One region of the Tumebacillus amylolyticus genome, then DNA from elsewhere that is predicted to be linked to it. Evidence: predicted binding sites of a transcription regulator. Region 1 holds the regulator's gene; the other holds the start of a gene.
The links. The regulator CtsR, encoded in region 1, represses protease genes until heat stress. The targets are predictions, from matches to a motif close to ATGGTCAATAAAGGTCAAACA.
Positions count from the first base shown of each region.

Region 2: a site for CtsR is predicted at 2,893-2,913, ahead of clpP (ATP-dependent Clp endopeptidase proteolytic subunit ClpP). Genes of this name have one in related genera too.

Region 1 is NZ_JAEQNB010000011.1:72,617-79,840, reverse strand. Features, by position in the region: gene JJB07_RS22930 (TetR/AcrR family transcriptional regulator) at 1-488, opposite strand, end outside; gene JJB07_RS22925 (HAD family hydrolase) at 602-1,258, shown strand; gene JJB07_RS22920 (CtsR family transcriptional regulator) at 1,425-1,889, shown strand; gene mcsA (protein-arginine kinase activator protein McsA) at 1,924-2,511, shown strand; gene mcsB (protein arginine kinase) at 2,516-3,592, shown strand; gene JJB07_RS22905 (ATP-dependent Clp protease ATP-binding subunit) at 3,665-6,109, shown strand; gene radA (DNA repair protein RadA) at 6,291-7,224, shown strand, end outside.
Region 2 is NZ_JAEQNB010000005.1:194,749-201,972, forward strand. Features, by position in the region: gene JJB07_RS16290 (DegV family protein) at 1-830, shown strand, start outside; gene JJB07_RS16295 (SAM-dependent methyltransferase) at 998-2,158, opposite strand; gene clpP (ATP-dependent Clp endopeptidase proteolytic subunit ClpP) at 2,232-2,825, opposite strand; gene JJB07_RS16305 (rhodanese-like domain-containing protein) at 2,953-3,222, opposite strand; gene JJB07_RS16310 (hypothetical protein) at 3,349-3,519, opposite strand; gene JJB07_RS16315 (cysteine hydrolase family protein) at 3,649-4,113, opposite strand; gene JJB07_RS16320 (hypothetical protein) at 4,207-4,467, opposite strand; gene JJB07_RS16325 (LON peptidase substrate-binding domain-containing protein) at 4,531-5,172, opposite strand; gene JJB07_RS16330 (DUF3055 domain-containing protein) at 5,252-5,518, shown strand; gene JJB07_RS16335 (DUF1292 domain-containing protein) at 5,568-6,020, opposite strand; gene JJB07_RS16340 (hypothetical protein) at 6,342-6,617, shown strand; gene JJB07_RS16345 (hypothetical protein) at 6,691-6,888, shown strand; gene JJB07_RS16350 (YlbF/YmcA family competence regulator) at 6,964-7,224, shown strand, end outside.

The DNA.
Region 1 (7,224 bases):
CGGTACACCCAGTTGATCGACCCCAGAATCGACAGCGCCGTCACCCGTGCATTCACCGGACGGAACTCTCCGGCGGCGATGCCCTGCTCGATCACTTGCGTCCAGAAGTTGAGGTACTTGTCCGTCTGGGCTTGAATCACTTGGTGCTGATCTTCCCCCAGCGAGAACGCTTCCCGCAACAAAACGGTGGTGAGCTGGACGTTCTTGGTCACATAGCGCAGATGATGCTCAATGGCGCGCTGCATCCGCTCCCGGTTCGTAAGCGAGGCGTCGTGCAAGATCTCCTCCATCTGCCCGTTGTATTCGCCGATGGAGCGGTGGGCGAGTTGCATCAACAGATCTTCTTTGGAAGAAATGTAGTGGTACAGCGAGCCTTTTTGCAATCCGACTTCGTCGGCGATGTCTTGCACCGATGTCGCATGATATCCTTTGCGTTCAAACAGCATCACCGCTGCTTTGGTAATCTCTTCATATTTATTGGAAGCCATCCCTCGTCATCTCCTTGTCACGTTCCGGACACTCTATAACAAAGAATCATACTTGGTATTCCCTGATTCAGTCAAGCCGTATTCCGCTTGCCACCCAGAAAGGAGACTGAGCGATGGACGCGATGATCTTCGATGTGGACGGGACGTTGTTTCAGACGGAGAAGGTCGCGTTGCCGGCGTTTCGTCAAACGTTTGAAAAACTGCGCCGCCCGGCACCGACCGACGAGCAAATCCTAAACGTATTCGGCATGACAATCCCCGAAGTCTGGGAGACCCTGCTCCCCGACGCCTCGATGGACGAGCGCGACAAAGCAAACGAACTGCTCGCCCAGGCCGAGATGGAACTCATGCAAAAAGGCACCGGCGCCCTCTACCCCGCTGTGAAAAAAACGCTTCACACACTCCGCGAGGCGGGCGTGAAGCTTTTTACCGCGTCGAACGGGGAGATGCGCTATGTCGAGACGGTGATCGAAACGCAAGGCCTCACGCCGCTGTTTGACAAACTCTACTGCGCGGGCGCCTACAAAACGGAGAAAAAAGAAGAACTCGTCGCCCTCCTCCTCGACGAACAACACCTCAACGAAAAAAACACCGTCATGGTCGGCGACCGCAAATCGGACATCACCGCCGGCAAAAAAAACTTCCTGCTCACCGTCGGCTGCGACTTCGGATTCGCCAACGAACACGAACTGGACGACGCCGACGAGATCATCACATCGTTTGACCAACTCTTGACGAAGGTCAACTATAGTCAAATTGCGAGAAAATAAAAGAAACGACCCGACTTCCCCTGTGAAATCGGTTTATCCACCCCAAAACTGGGCAAAGTGAAGAGAGATGACTCTTGGAATTTTGCCCGGCCCTACATATAATGAAGTCATGAAGGTCAAAGTTAGTCAAAGTCAATGATCAGGAGGAGGGAGGTTAGCGGGCACGATGCGCAACATCTCCGACATCATTGAACAACACTTGAAGACCATCCTCACCAACTCACACGAAGGCATCATTGAGATCAAGCGAAGCGAGTTGGCCGACACGTTTCACTGTGTGCCCTCCCAAATCAACTACGTGATTTCCACACGCTTCACCATTGAGAAGGGCTATGTTGTGGAATCGAAGCGCGGCGGCGGCGGGTACATCCGCATCCAACGGGTCGGACTCGACCGGAGGAACAACGCCTTGCACCGCGCGATTCTCGACATCATCGGCAGTTCGTTGTCCGCCCGGGAAGCTGAGGGGTTCCTCGGACGACTTCTGGAGGAGAACGTGCTGACCGAGCGTGAAGTCCTGATGATGCGTGCGGTGATCTGCAGTGACATCCTCGCGCTGTCTCCACAGCTGCGCGACCAAGTGCGGGCGAATCAATTGTCGGCAATGCTCGTCGCCATTCTCAAGGGATGACCGGACCTCAAGCACTTAGGAGGGGAGACGCCAAATGATCTGTCAGGAATGCAACCAACGTGATGCCACCGTGCACTTCACGAAGATCCTCAACAACTCGAAACAGGAAATTCATCTCTGCGAAACCTGCGCTCGTGAAAAAGGCGACGTGATGATGAAGACCTTTGGTGGTCCCGGACTTGGGACAAATCCTTTTGGTGAAACTGCGTTTTCGTTCCAGAATCTGCTCAGCGGATTGCTTGGATTCGAAACACAGGGCCACACTCCGATGAGCAAAGGCATCCAAGCCCAACAGCCGGGGCCGGTCCGATGCGCCACCTGCGGACTTACCTATCCGCAATTCGCGCAGTTGGGACGCTTCGGCTGTGGAGATTGCTATACACATTTTGCCTCGCATCTGGAACCGCTGGTCCGCCGCATTCACGGCGGAGCGACGTCGCACACGGGCAAAGTCCCGCAACGCGCCGGCGGTCGGATCAAAGTCCAGAAACAAATCGAAGGGCTTCGCGTCGAACTTCAACAGAAAATTCAAGCGGAGCAATTCGAGGAAGCAGCCATCCTTCGCGACCGCATTCGCGGGATGGAGCAAGACATGAAGAGCGGACCACAAGGGGAGGTGTAAGTCGATGTCGATCCAAGACTTTGTCGCGGATGCCAGCCGCTGGATGCAAGACGACGGTCCTCACGCCGACATCGTCATCTCCACGCGAATCCGCATGGCACGGAATCTTCGAGAACTCCCGTTCCCGATGCTCGCCAACGACACGCAATCCGAAGAGGTCTTGCAACGCGTCAAGAGCGCCGTCGAGTCGGACGTTTTTGAAAAAAACGGACACGGCCGCTACGAGTTTCTCACTCTGCGCGACGTGTCCGACGTCGACCGCCAAGCATTGGTCGAGAAGTACCTGATCTCGCCCGCACTTGTCGAACACGCTTCTCGAGGCGCTGTCGCTTTGCGCGATGACGAGGAAGTGTCGATCATGGTCAATGAGGAAGACCATCTGCGTTTGCAAGTGCTCTTGCCGGGCTTGCAGCTTCGCGAAGCATGGAGCATCGCAAATGAAACGGACGACCTCTTGGAGAGTCAGCTCAACTACGCGTTCGACGACCGCTATGGATTCCTCACCGCTTGCCCGACCAACGTCGGCACCGGCATCCGGGCGTCCGTCATGCTGCATCTGCCGGCCCTCGTGGTCACCCAGCAGATCAACCGCGTGCTCTCCGCGCTCAACCAAGTCGGTCTCGTCGTGCGCGGCGTCTACGGCGAAGGCACCGAAGCGGTCGGCAACCTGTTCCAACTCTCGAACCAGATTACGCTCGGCCAGTCCGAAGAGGAGATCATCTCCAACCTCGATTCGGTCGCACGCAAAATCATCGAGCACGAACAAGCCGCCCGTCACTTTTTGCTCAACGAAAACCGCGAAGTGATCGAAGACCGCATCGCCCGCTCGTTTGGCATCCTCGCCTATGCGCGCCGTCTCGATTCCAAAGAGACGATGCAACGCCTCTCCGATGTGCGTCTGGGCATCGACCTCGGCGTCATCAAGGGCGTGTCGAAAAACATTCTCAAAGAGTTGATGGTGATGACCCAACCCGGCTTTTTACAAAAATTCCACGGGGCCGAATTGGCGCCGGGGGAGCGGGATTGGCGGCGCGCCACGCTCGTTCGCGAACGCTTGCATATGGACGAAGCCCAGATCTAGAGTCGAACCCTGACACAAGCATATTGGTGCTTTGTCCTCGAATAGATTCAAAGTACTATGGAGGTGGAACCTATGATGTTTGGACGTTTTACGGAACGCGCACAGAAAGTATTGGCATTGGCTCAAGAAGAAGCGAGCCGCCTCGGTCACTCCGGGGTTGGCACTGAGCATATCCTGCTGGGCCTCGTCCGCGAGGGCGAAGGCATTGCAGCAAAATCGCTGGTCTCGCTGGGTCTTTCCAGCGACAAAGTACAAAAAGAAGTGGAGAAGATCATCGGCCGCGGCCCCGGTCAATCCACCGGTATGGCGTACACCCCGCGTGCGAAGAAAGTCATCGAACTCTCGATTGACGAAGCTCGCAAGCTCGGACACAACTATGTCGGCACCGAGCACATCTTGCTCGGTCTGATCCGCGAAGGCGAAGGCGTGGCAGCCCGCGTGCTCGCCAACCTCGGTGTGTCGCTTAACAAAGCCCGCCAACAAGTGCTCCAATTGCTCGGCGGTGACACCCACGAATCGCATCAAGAAAACGCCCAAGCGGCGAACACCCCGACCCTCGATTCTCTGGCGCGCGACCTGACCCAGATGGCACGCGACCAGAAGCTCGACCCGGTCATCGGCCGCGCCAACGAAATCGAGCGCGTCATCCAAGTGCTCTCCCGCCGCACCAAGAACAACCCGGTGCTCATCGGGGAGCCGGGCGTCGGCAAGACCGCCATCGCCGAAGGACTCGCGCAACGCATCGTCGACAACGAAATCCCGGAAACCCTGCGCAACAAGCGCGTCATGGTTCTCGACATGGGCACCGTCGTCGCGGGCACGAAGTACCGCGGGGAATTCGAAGATCGTCTCAAGAAAATCATGGATGAGATCCGCCAAGCGGGCAACATCATCCTGTTCATCGACGAACTGCACACCCTGATCGGTGCCGGCGGTGCCGAAGGGGCGATCGACGCCTCGAACATCCTCAAGCCGTCCCTCGCACGCGGCGAACTGCAATGCATCGGGGCGACCACGCTTGACGAATACCGCAAGCACATCGAAAAAGACGCGGCCCTCGAACGCCGCTTCCAACCGATCACCGTCGACCAGCCGAACAAGGACGAAGCGATCCTCATCCTCCAAGGCCTGCGCGACCGCTACGAAGCGCATCACCGCGTGAAGATTCTCGACGAAGCGATTGAAGCGGCCGTCAAACTGTCGGACCGCTACATCACCGACCGCTTCTTGCCGGACAAAGCGATCGACCTGATCGACGAAGCGGCATCCCGTGTCCGTCTGCGCACCTACACCCAACCGCCGAACCTCAAGGAACTCGAAGAAAAACTCGAAGAGATCCGCTCGGAAAAGGAATCTGCGGTGCAATCCCAAGAGTTTGAAAAAGCGGCCTCCCTGCGCGACAAGGAACAAAAACTGCGCGAAGAACTGGAATCCCGCAAAAACGAATGGCAACAAACCCAAGTCAAAAAAGACTCTGTGGTCAACGCCGAAGACATCGCCGACATCGTCGCTTCTTGGACCGGCATCCCGGTCAAGAAACTGGCGGAGGCCGAGTCGGAACGCCTCTTGAACATGGAAGAAATTCTCCACGACCGCGTCATCGGCCAAGACGAAGCGGTCAAGTCGATCTCCCGCGCGATCCGTCGTGCGCGTGCGGGCCTCAAAGACCCGAAACGCCCGATCGGCTCCTTCATCTTCCTCGGCCCCACCGGGGTTGGGAAAACCGAGCTCGCGAAAGCTCTGGCCGAAGCGATGTTTGGCGACGAGAACGCCATCATCCGCATCGACATGTCGGAGTACGGCGAGCGCCACTCCACCGCCCGTCTCGTCGGGGCGCCTCCGGGCTACGTCGGTTACGAAGAAGGCGGTCAGTTGACGGAGAAAGTCCGTCGCAAGCCGTACTCCGTCGTGCTGTTCGACGAAGTGGAGAAGGCACATCCGGAAGTCTTCAACGTGCTCTTGCAAGTGCTCGACGACGGTCGCCTGACCGATTCCAAGGGCCGCACCGTCGACTTCCGCAACACGGTGATCATCATGACCTCGAACGTCGGGGCGCAAACGATCAAAAAGGGCGGTGCCCTCGGCTTCACCGCGAACAAAGAAGCGGACTACACCAACATGAAGGACCGCGTCATGGAAGAGCTCAAAAAGCAATTCCGTCCGGAGTTCCTGAACCGTCTCGACGACCAGATCGTGTTCCACCCGCTCGCCGAGGAGCACATCCGCGAGATTGTCGATCTGATGTCCGACGACCTCAAGAAACGCCTGCGCGAGAACGACATCCACTTCGTGCTCTCCGACGAAGCGAAGCAGTTCCTCGCCAAGGAAGGCTACGACCCGCAATACGGCGCACGTCCGCTCAAGCGTGCGATCCAGCGCCACATCGAGGACCAGCTTTCCGAAGCCCTGCTCTCGGGCAGCGTCAAAAAAGGCGACCTCGTGCGCATCGACGCCGAAGACGGCAAACTCACCGTCAAAAACGAAGGCGCGCAACAAGAAGAAATCCAACAAGCCTAAGCAAAAAGAGCTCGTGTCCGCGTCGCGGCCACGAGCTTTTTTTCAGAAATTGACTCTCGGGTATGAAACTCTTGGGGGGTCCTTGCGTATGATCTACTTAGGTCCCTTGTTGCGTGCTTGTCTTTCGTATATGATGGAGATTGGAACCTTTTTGTATGACAATGACGAATAGGGGACACGTATGGCAAAGTATAAATCAAAATTTGTGTGCCAAGACTGTGGGTATGAAAGCCCCAAATGGATGGGCAAATGTCCGGGATGCGGCCAATGGAACCGAATGGTCGAAGAGGTCGCTACACCTGCTGCAACCGCCCCGTCTCACGCGGCGCTCCAACACTTGCAATCCGAACCTGCACAAGTCACTCGGATCACCGAGATCGACATCGTGGAGGAAGCGCGTACACACAGCGGATATGGCGAATTTGACAGGGTACTTGGCGGCGGGATCGTCGGCGGATCGTTGGTGCTGGTCGGGGGAGACCCCGGCATCGGCAAATCGACGCTCTTGCTGCAGACGTCCAACGCCATCGCGATGCAAGGTCGTCGCGTGCTCTACGTCTCGGGGGAGGAGTCGGCCAAGCAGATCAAACTGCGTGCCGATCGACTCGGGTCGTTAAGTGAAAACCTGCTCATTCTGCCGGAGACGGACCTTGAACGCGTGGAGTCGCACATCAAGTTGCACACCCCAGACTTTCTCATCATCGACTCGATCCAGACCGTGTACCGTCCGGGCTTGCAATCGGCTCCGGGCAGTGTCGGTCAGGTGCGTGAATGTACCGCCTTTTTGCTGCGCATCGCGAAGACTTTGAACTTGGCGACGTTTATCGTCGGCCATGTGACAAAGGAAGGCGCGATTGCCGGTCCGCGCATGCTGGAACATATGGTCGATGCCGTCCTCTATTTTGAAGGTGAAAGACATCACACGTATCGGATTCTGCGCGGCGTGAAAAACCGCTTCGGCTCCACGAACGAGATCGGCATTTTTGAAATGCGCGAGAAGGGGTTGGAGGAAGTGGTCAATCCGTCGGAGCTGTTCCTCTCAGAACGTCCGCACGGCGTGGCCGGGTCATGTGTCGTGGCTTCGATGGAAGGCACGCGCCCGGTGCTGGTGGAGA
Region 2 (7,224 bases), on a different contig from region 1:
ATTCCACTTGTGATTTGCCGAAAACTCTTCTTGAAGAACACCAGTTGACAGTCATCCCGTTGAATGTCATCATCGACGGTCAGACATATGCAGATGGTATCGAATTAAGCCGTGCCGATTTTTATGAAAAGATGGCACATTCCAAGCAGTTGCCGACAACTTCGCAACCGAGTCCGGCGATGTTTCGCGATGTGTTTCAGAAGATTCTCGATGCGGGCGACGATGTGTTCTACGTAGGTCTTGCGTCCACCCTGTCCGGTACGCTGCAAGCGGCGCGAATTGCGCGCGACCTCGTCGACACGCCGGAGCGCGTGACGATCCACGACACCCTCTCGGCGACCTATGCCGAAGGGATGCTGGCGATGATGGCGGTGAAAATGGCCGCCGAGGGCGCGACGGCAGAGGCGATCTCTGCGAAGTTGACGGAGATGCGCAAGCGTCAAGAGTTGGTGTTCTCCGTCGACACGTTGGAAAACCTGCGCAAGGGCGGGCGCATCAACAACCTCTCGTTCCTGTTCGGGTCGCTTTTGAACATCAAACCGATCTTGCATCTCGACTATGACGGTGTGGTTCAAGCTTTCGACCGCGTGCGCGGCAAGAAAAACGCCATCCTCGCCGTCAAGCGCTTCCTCACCGAGCGCGCGATTGACACGGAGTATCCGGTGGCGATCGGGCACACTGTTGACCCGAGCACCGTGCAAGTCTGGAAAGACTTGCTGGTGGAACTCGGCGTGAAGGTGTCCAACATCCTCGACTTCGAGCTCTCCGGTGTAATCGGGACGCACGTCGGCAAGGGCGCGAACGGGATCATTTACTTCTCGAAAGCGTAATTCCAGTAGAAAAAGGCCGTGACACTCGCTCGAGTATCACGGCCTCTTTTTGCTGTATGCGCTTATCCCACTTTCCCGCTCTGCCAAAACCAGAGGCCAAGGCCCAAGAACAGGACACAGAGGATGAACAGTACGATCGATAAACGTCTGAGGAACATACGGCGGGGTCACTCCTTTGTTTGCGGTGGTACCTGAGCCTCATTATACCGTTTGGGTTTGCTCTGTACCAGCACTTTGAAGTGCTCCCCGAGCCCGCCCGGCAAGATCAACGACTTGATGGCGCGGTTGCGTTTCATGTCGGGGTCGCGGAAGGGGTCGGAGCTCCAGGCGTTGGTGAGGCGGGTGAGGATGCCGGCTTGGAGCAGATATTGGGCTTGGGAGCCGAAAAAGTCGGTGCTCCAGCCCCGCTCTTCGCCCGTGTCGCGCAGGGCGGAGAAGTTGACGTCGGCGGTGAGGTCTTGCACGCCGATGTGTTGGTACGGGTCGGTGGTCAACGTGTGACGGTAGAAACCGCGCAAAGTTCCCGTTCGACGGGACGAATGGTGGAGCATGTCCGCTTCGTATCCGTAGTCGATTGTCACGATATGACCCGATGAGAGCAACGACAACGCTCGCTGGTACCAGGCCAAACCTGCCAAGCCCACCTCAATCGTCTGCCCCACGATCATCTCCGGAGCGTACTTGTCCACATAGGTTGCCAAGGCCGGGTCGCTGAGCGGTCTCAACGATTCCACGAAACGGAGTTCAGATTGCTCTATGGAAACAGGACGGTCAGTTCCCTCAGAGAAACGTTGAGATTCCTCAACGCTTGTGCCGTCAAGTTCCACGTAGACTTCTCTCAGACCTTCGGGGGTCCGAGTTACTCGATGCACAGGATACGCATCGACCAACTCGTTGGTGAGAATCACGCCCTCATAAGGACTGCCCGCCTGCAGTTCGTCCTCCGACACCCAGCGAACCTTCGAGGCGTGCTCCCCGACCATCAATTGCTGCACCTCCCGCAACGAGGGAGAAATCTCGACGATGAAATAATCCAGGCTCTGATAAAACTCGGGATGCTCACTGGCAAAGCGGCTCAGCATATCCCGTGCCAATCGACCCTCCCCCGCACCGAACTCAATCACCGCAGGCCCGCTGCCGATCTTGACCACTTCGTCCGCAAGCACTTCCGCAAACACCGGGTTCACACTCGGGGCGGTGTAAAAATCCCCTTCCTTCCCGATCTTCTTGCGGTCGGACGTGTAATACCCCCACTCCGGATGATACAACGCCCACTCCATAAACTTCGCAAACGTCACCCGACCTTGTTGCTCAAACCACTCTCTCACGTCCATACTCCCTTTCACGCAAAAAAGGAGGCGACAGTTCCCCGTCGCCTCTCTTTTTCTCACTCCAAACGACTTACTTCACTTCCGAAACGTTCTGAATGACTTTGTCAATCAGGCCGTAGTTCTTCGCATCTTCCGCTTCCATGAAGTTGTCGCGGTCGGTGTCGCGCTCAATGACTTCCAGCGGTTGGCCGGTGCGCTCGGAGATGATCTTGTTGAGGTTGTCGCGCATCTTGAGGATGCGGCGCGCTTGGATCTCGATGTCGGACGCTTGCCCGCGTGCGCCACCAAGCGGTTGGTGGATCATCACTTCTGCGTTCGGCAATGCATAACGCTTGCCCGAAGCACCCGACGTCAGCAGGAACGCGCCCATCGACGCCGCCATGCCGATGCAAATCGTCGAAACGTCAGGCTTGATCCATTGCATCGTGTCGTAAATCGCCATCCCGGCCGTGATCGAGCCGCCCGGCGAGTTGATGTAGAGATGAATGTCCTTGTCCGGGTCTTCCGCCGCCAGGAACAGGAGTTGTGCCACAATCGAGTTCGCGACATTGTCGTCGATCTCGCTGCCGAGGAAAATAATGCGATCCTTCAGCAAACGCGAGTAGATATCATACGAACGCTCTCCGCGAGATGTTTGTTCTACGACCATCGGTACCAGATTCATGAAAACTACCTCCCTTACTTCCATTCGGTTTTGAATTCGTACTCTCAGTATACTCAGACAACGTCAAAGGGTCAAAGACAGTCAAAGTCAAAATTCAGCAACTGTGAGTCTCCCCACACTTTCTGAACTACTCACCTTTGACAATCTCGCCCTGATACGCGGTCATACCACCGGGGAGCACTTCTATCTTATGATAGCCCTCGTGCTCCAATAACGCCTTGACCTGCTGCGCTCGCTTGCCGGTCCGACACACGACGACGATCAAGTCCTCAAAGTCTGCGTCAGACACCGCATAGGTCAGCTCCTGCAACGGACAATGCACGGCGCCGGGGATGTGTCCTTCCAGAAATTCCGCTTCGTCCCGGATGTCGATCACAACTTTGGCATCTTGCAACATATACGTCCACCTCACCCGCGAAAAAAAACTGTTATGTATTCCCTTTTACTTTACCCCAAACAAAAGCCCCTTGTCGAGGTAACAAGCGGCTTTTGAACGACTATATAAGGATGTCCAGAACGATTGCTATTTAAAACGAACCCCAAACTTCCCCCGGTTGGTGCGATAGAGTTCGACTTCCTGCGGCGGCGTCTTGCCGTAGATCCGCTTGTCGCCCTCCACCCACATCACAGCGCAATACGCTTCGAACTTGCTGTCATACAAACCGGCCCAATAGACCCACGACGGTGTTGACAAGTATCTTCACCTCACCCTTCTCCAAAGAGTCTTGGGTGTATTGTCTCCGAGCTCCCTCTCGCCTACTCCTAACAGAAAAAACCTGGCTCACCACGAGGGTTGGCCAGGTTTCTTTTTCGCACAAAAAAATTACATCCAAACGCGGCCGCCGCCGACGTTCAGCACGTTCTCGTCCCCGAGGACGAAACGCATGATCGTGGTCGACTCCCAGTTACGCGTGGAGTAGGAAGCAAGCAAACCTTCGAGCATCTGCACTTTGTAGCCTGCGTCGAGCAGGTTGTACATCGTCGCGATGACCGCCATGTCGGAGTCGATGCCGCCGAGGTGGACGAGCTCGATGTTGTTCTCCTGCAAGAGTTGTTTCACTTCATCGGTCAGAGCGGAATAGCCGCGCTTCTCGATGACTTTCGCTCCGTCGCTCTTGAGGAGCAGGGTGTTCTCGTTTTCGTTCTCCACGTGTTTCCAGTGGGTCAAGATCACGAGATCGTATTCCTTCGCATGGTTGTCCAGATACTTCTGGCAGAGCGGATATATGTAATCCATGTTGCCAAGGAAGTCAGACTGTATATCGGTAATGATCAGGGCTTTTTTCATGTCGGATCGCACCTTTCCAACGTATAAGTTCACTGTTTATCCTAACAGAGTCGCAACGTGTTGTAAATTGCTCAACGAAATGGAACTTTGACGTTATTTTGTCTGTTCCAGAAGTTTCAAAAGTTCGCCGCGCACCATACCGGCCATCGTCAGACGGCCCAGCGCTTGTCCGTGGTGCCCGGTGATCTCCACGACACCTTCCACTTCTTCGAGCGCTTCGCCAAACCCGCGCTCCGTCAACTCGGCGCGCATGTCTTCGATCTGCTTGTGGTTTTTGTTCATGCCCGCTTTGGCTTGGGCGATGTATTCGTCCAGCGTCTCAATCAATTTCTCAAGCTTCGCGTGATCTGCCATATGGAAAAAGTCCCTCCTACTAGTAGCGTTTCCCGGATTGTCCCGCACTATTATAGCACAATGCTACTTCTCACGCCCGTCCTTCATGGCGTCGCGCAGCTTGTCCACTTCTTCGATCAACACGTCCTGAAGCACTTCCATGCGTTCGCGGGTGCTTCTTTTTTGCAAAATCGCTTGTTTAAGTTCCGGTTGTACATGGAGCACGGACGGAATCAACCACGACAGCACATTCGGATCGTCGGGCAGGTCCAGCTCCCCGAGGTCGCGGTTCATCACACACTCCAAGAGCTTCCAATACCGCTCAAAGTTGTGTCGAACTTCTTCGGACAGTTCGCGATAACTTTGTCCGGTCATCGGCTCGTCCTCATAGACTTCGACGATCGCCGTCAGCACATCCTCGTCATAATTGCTCTCCAAGATCTTGAAGCGCTGGTGGCCCTGCGTCGTGATAAACAGACGGCCGTCCTGGAATTCCACGACGTTTGTAATCTCCGCCACCGTGCCGACGTCATAGTTGCGCGGGGCGCTGTGGCCGTCGATGAGAGCCAATCCGCCGGTGACTTGCACGATGCCAAACGGCACACGATGTTCCACGCACATCCGAATCATCGTGCGGTACCGCGGTTCAAAAATGTGCAGCGGGAGCACACAGTACGGGTAGAGCACCGTCTGCAACGGAAACAGTTGCAAGGAGAATCTCGACACCGTATCTCCCTCCTCTCTTTGCCTTGCCTTTCCTCTCATTGTATCATGGTGTAAGATGATGTGTGGAGGATGATACCTAATGTTGATTAACATGTACGATGAACACGAAACTACCCAGACCCGCTACGTGGGGTTTGTTGGCGATCATCGCTGGGACCTGGCGATCACGAAGACCAACCATTTTTACGGCAAATCGCTCGTCGCGAACATCCAAAGCGGCCGCGTCGGCATCGTAGGCAATGACGATCTCGAAGACGACAAGCTTCACCTGCTCGCCAACATGTTCGCGCTCGAAGACGAAGACCAAACGGTCGAGCTGCGCAACTTCCTGCTGACGAATCTGTAGGCAGAAAAAAAGCATGTCAACTCCTCCGGGAGTCTGACATGCTTTTTTGCTACCCTTGCAGATGCTTGGCGTAGTGCTCCATGACGTGCTCGACGACCATCTGGTACTCCTCTTGGTCGGTGACGTTCTCCAAATCGTACGCCCCCGTCCCCGTCGCGTTGGCGCGGAAGAACACCAACTCGCCGTTGTCCGGATTCTCGCGGTCATAGTACAGGCCGTACGTCTGACGGATGATCGTGAAAAACGCGCCCAGCGCGTACTTGCCTTCACGACCCTCCTCTTGCACCTGCACGAAGAAGATCGATCCTGTCAGTTCCATCAGCTGTTCGGTGAACAACTCACCCGGATACTCCAATATGTAGGTGCCGTCCGTTTCTTGGTCGGCGATCAGATACAGTTCCTTTTTGTTGTCGCGTTCAAAGTCGATCAAGAGCAGATGAACATGCTCGTTGAAAAACGCGTACTCCTTGCCTTTTCCAAAGCGAAACTTGTGGTTGGACAAAATTTCCAGCCCCTCTCTATACAGAAGCAGCAGGACGAATCGCCCTGCTGCGTTCTGTCACTATGGGATTGATTATTCCCAGGATTCGTGGTGCTTGGCAACCGCCTTTTCCGTGTTTTCCTTGGTAATAGAAGCACACATGAACAGGAGGCCGAACATACCAGCAATAGTCGCGAGCATTCCGATCATAGAGAATCCACGCCCCCTTCCTACATACTAGTTCCCACTTAGCATAAAATTCATGAGCCCTTCACGTCAAGTGAATATCTTATGAACAAGCTTGCAGACACTAAGGGAGAGTTTAACAGAGGAGGAATCCCGATGCAACCTCACGTCCATCTGCACAACTACCAACAAAAAGCCGGCGAAGTCGAGCAGGCCGCCCGCTCCCTGATCAACTCCGCCCTCTACTATCTCGACGACCCGTCGCTCCCCGATTCGATCGGCAACGCCCGCCGTTGCTTGGAGACGGCGAAGTCTGTTCTGATAGGGTTGTACCACCCGACAACCACCGCCGAGACCGCCGCCGTGGAATCGTGGGGCTTCTCCAACAACGTCGACCCGACGCCCCAAGACTATCCGTATTACCCGATTTAAGAAATTCGAACGACTGGTCGAATTCCGAATTCCGCGCTATAATGGAGGCACATAGACGGAAGGGGGAAGTTCGATGTCGAAACAAAACCGCTATTTCTTCTACACGATCGTCTTCGCACTTGTCGTCGCCAGCGTCATCACGAAGTCGTACCTCCTGTTCGGATGCTCGATTGTAGCAGGCATCGCGATCGGGTTCATCACGGAACTCTTCGATAACAAACGCGACGAGAAGTTCAAGCACTACAACGCGAAGCACCAATACAAGCACTAATTCTGAATCCACACCTCGACGGTGTGGATTTTGTGTTATACTGAATTGGAGAATTTTGCAGAGGAGGGTCTGTAGATGACCACACTCGATCGTAACGAGATCTGGGCACAGGCGTTTGAACTGGGGCAATTGATCCTGGAATCGCCTGAAGTCCTCACTTATAAAGCAGCGGAGAGCGCCATGCAAAGCAACGCGGAGATCGCTTCCAAGACCACGAAGTTCCGTGAGATGCAATGGCAGTACGACAAACTCGCCGAGCACGGCACCGGCCCGCACTTGAACGGTCTGCGCCAAGACATCGAAGCGTTGGCGAAGGACCTCGATTCCTACCCGGAA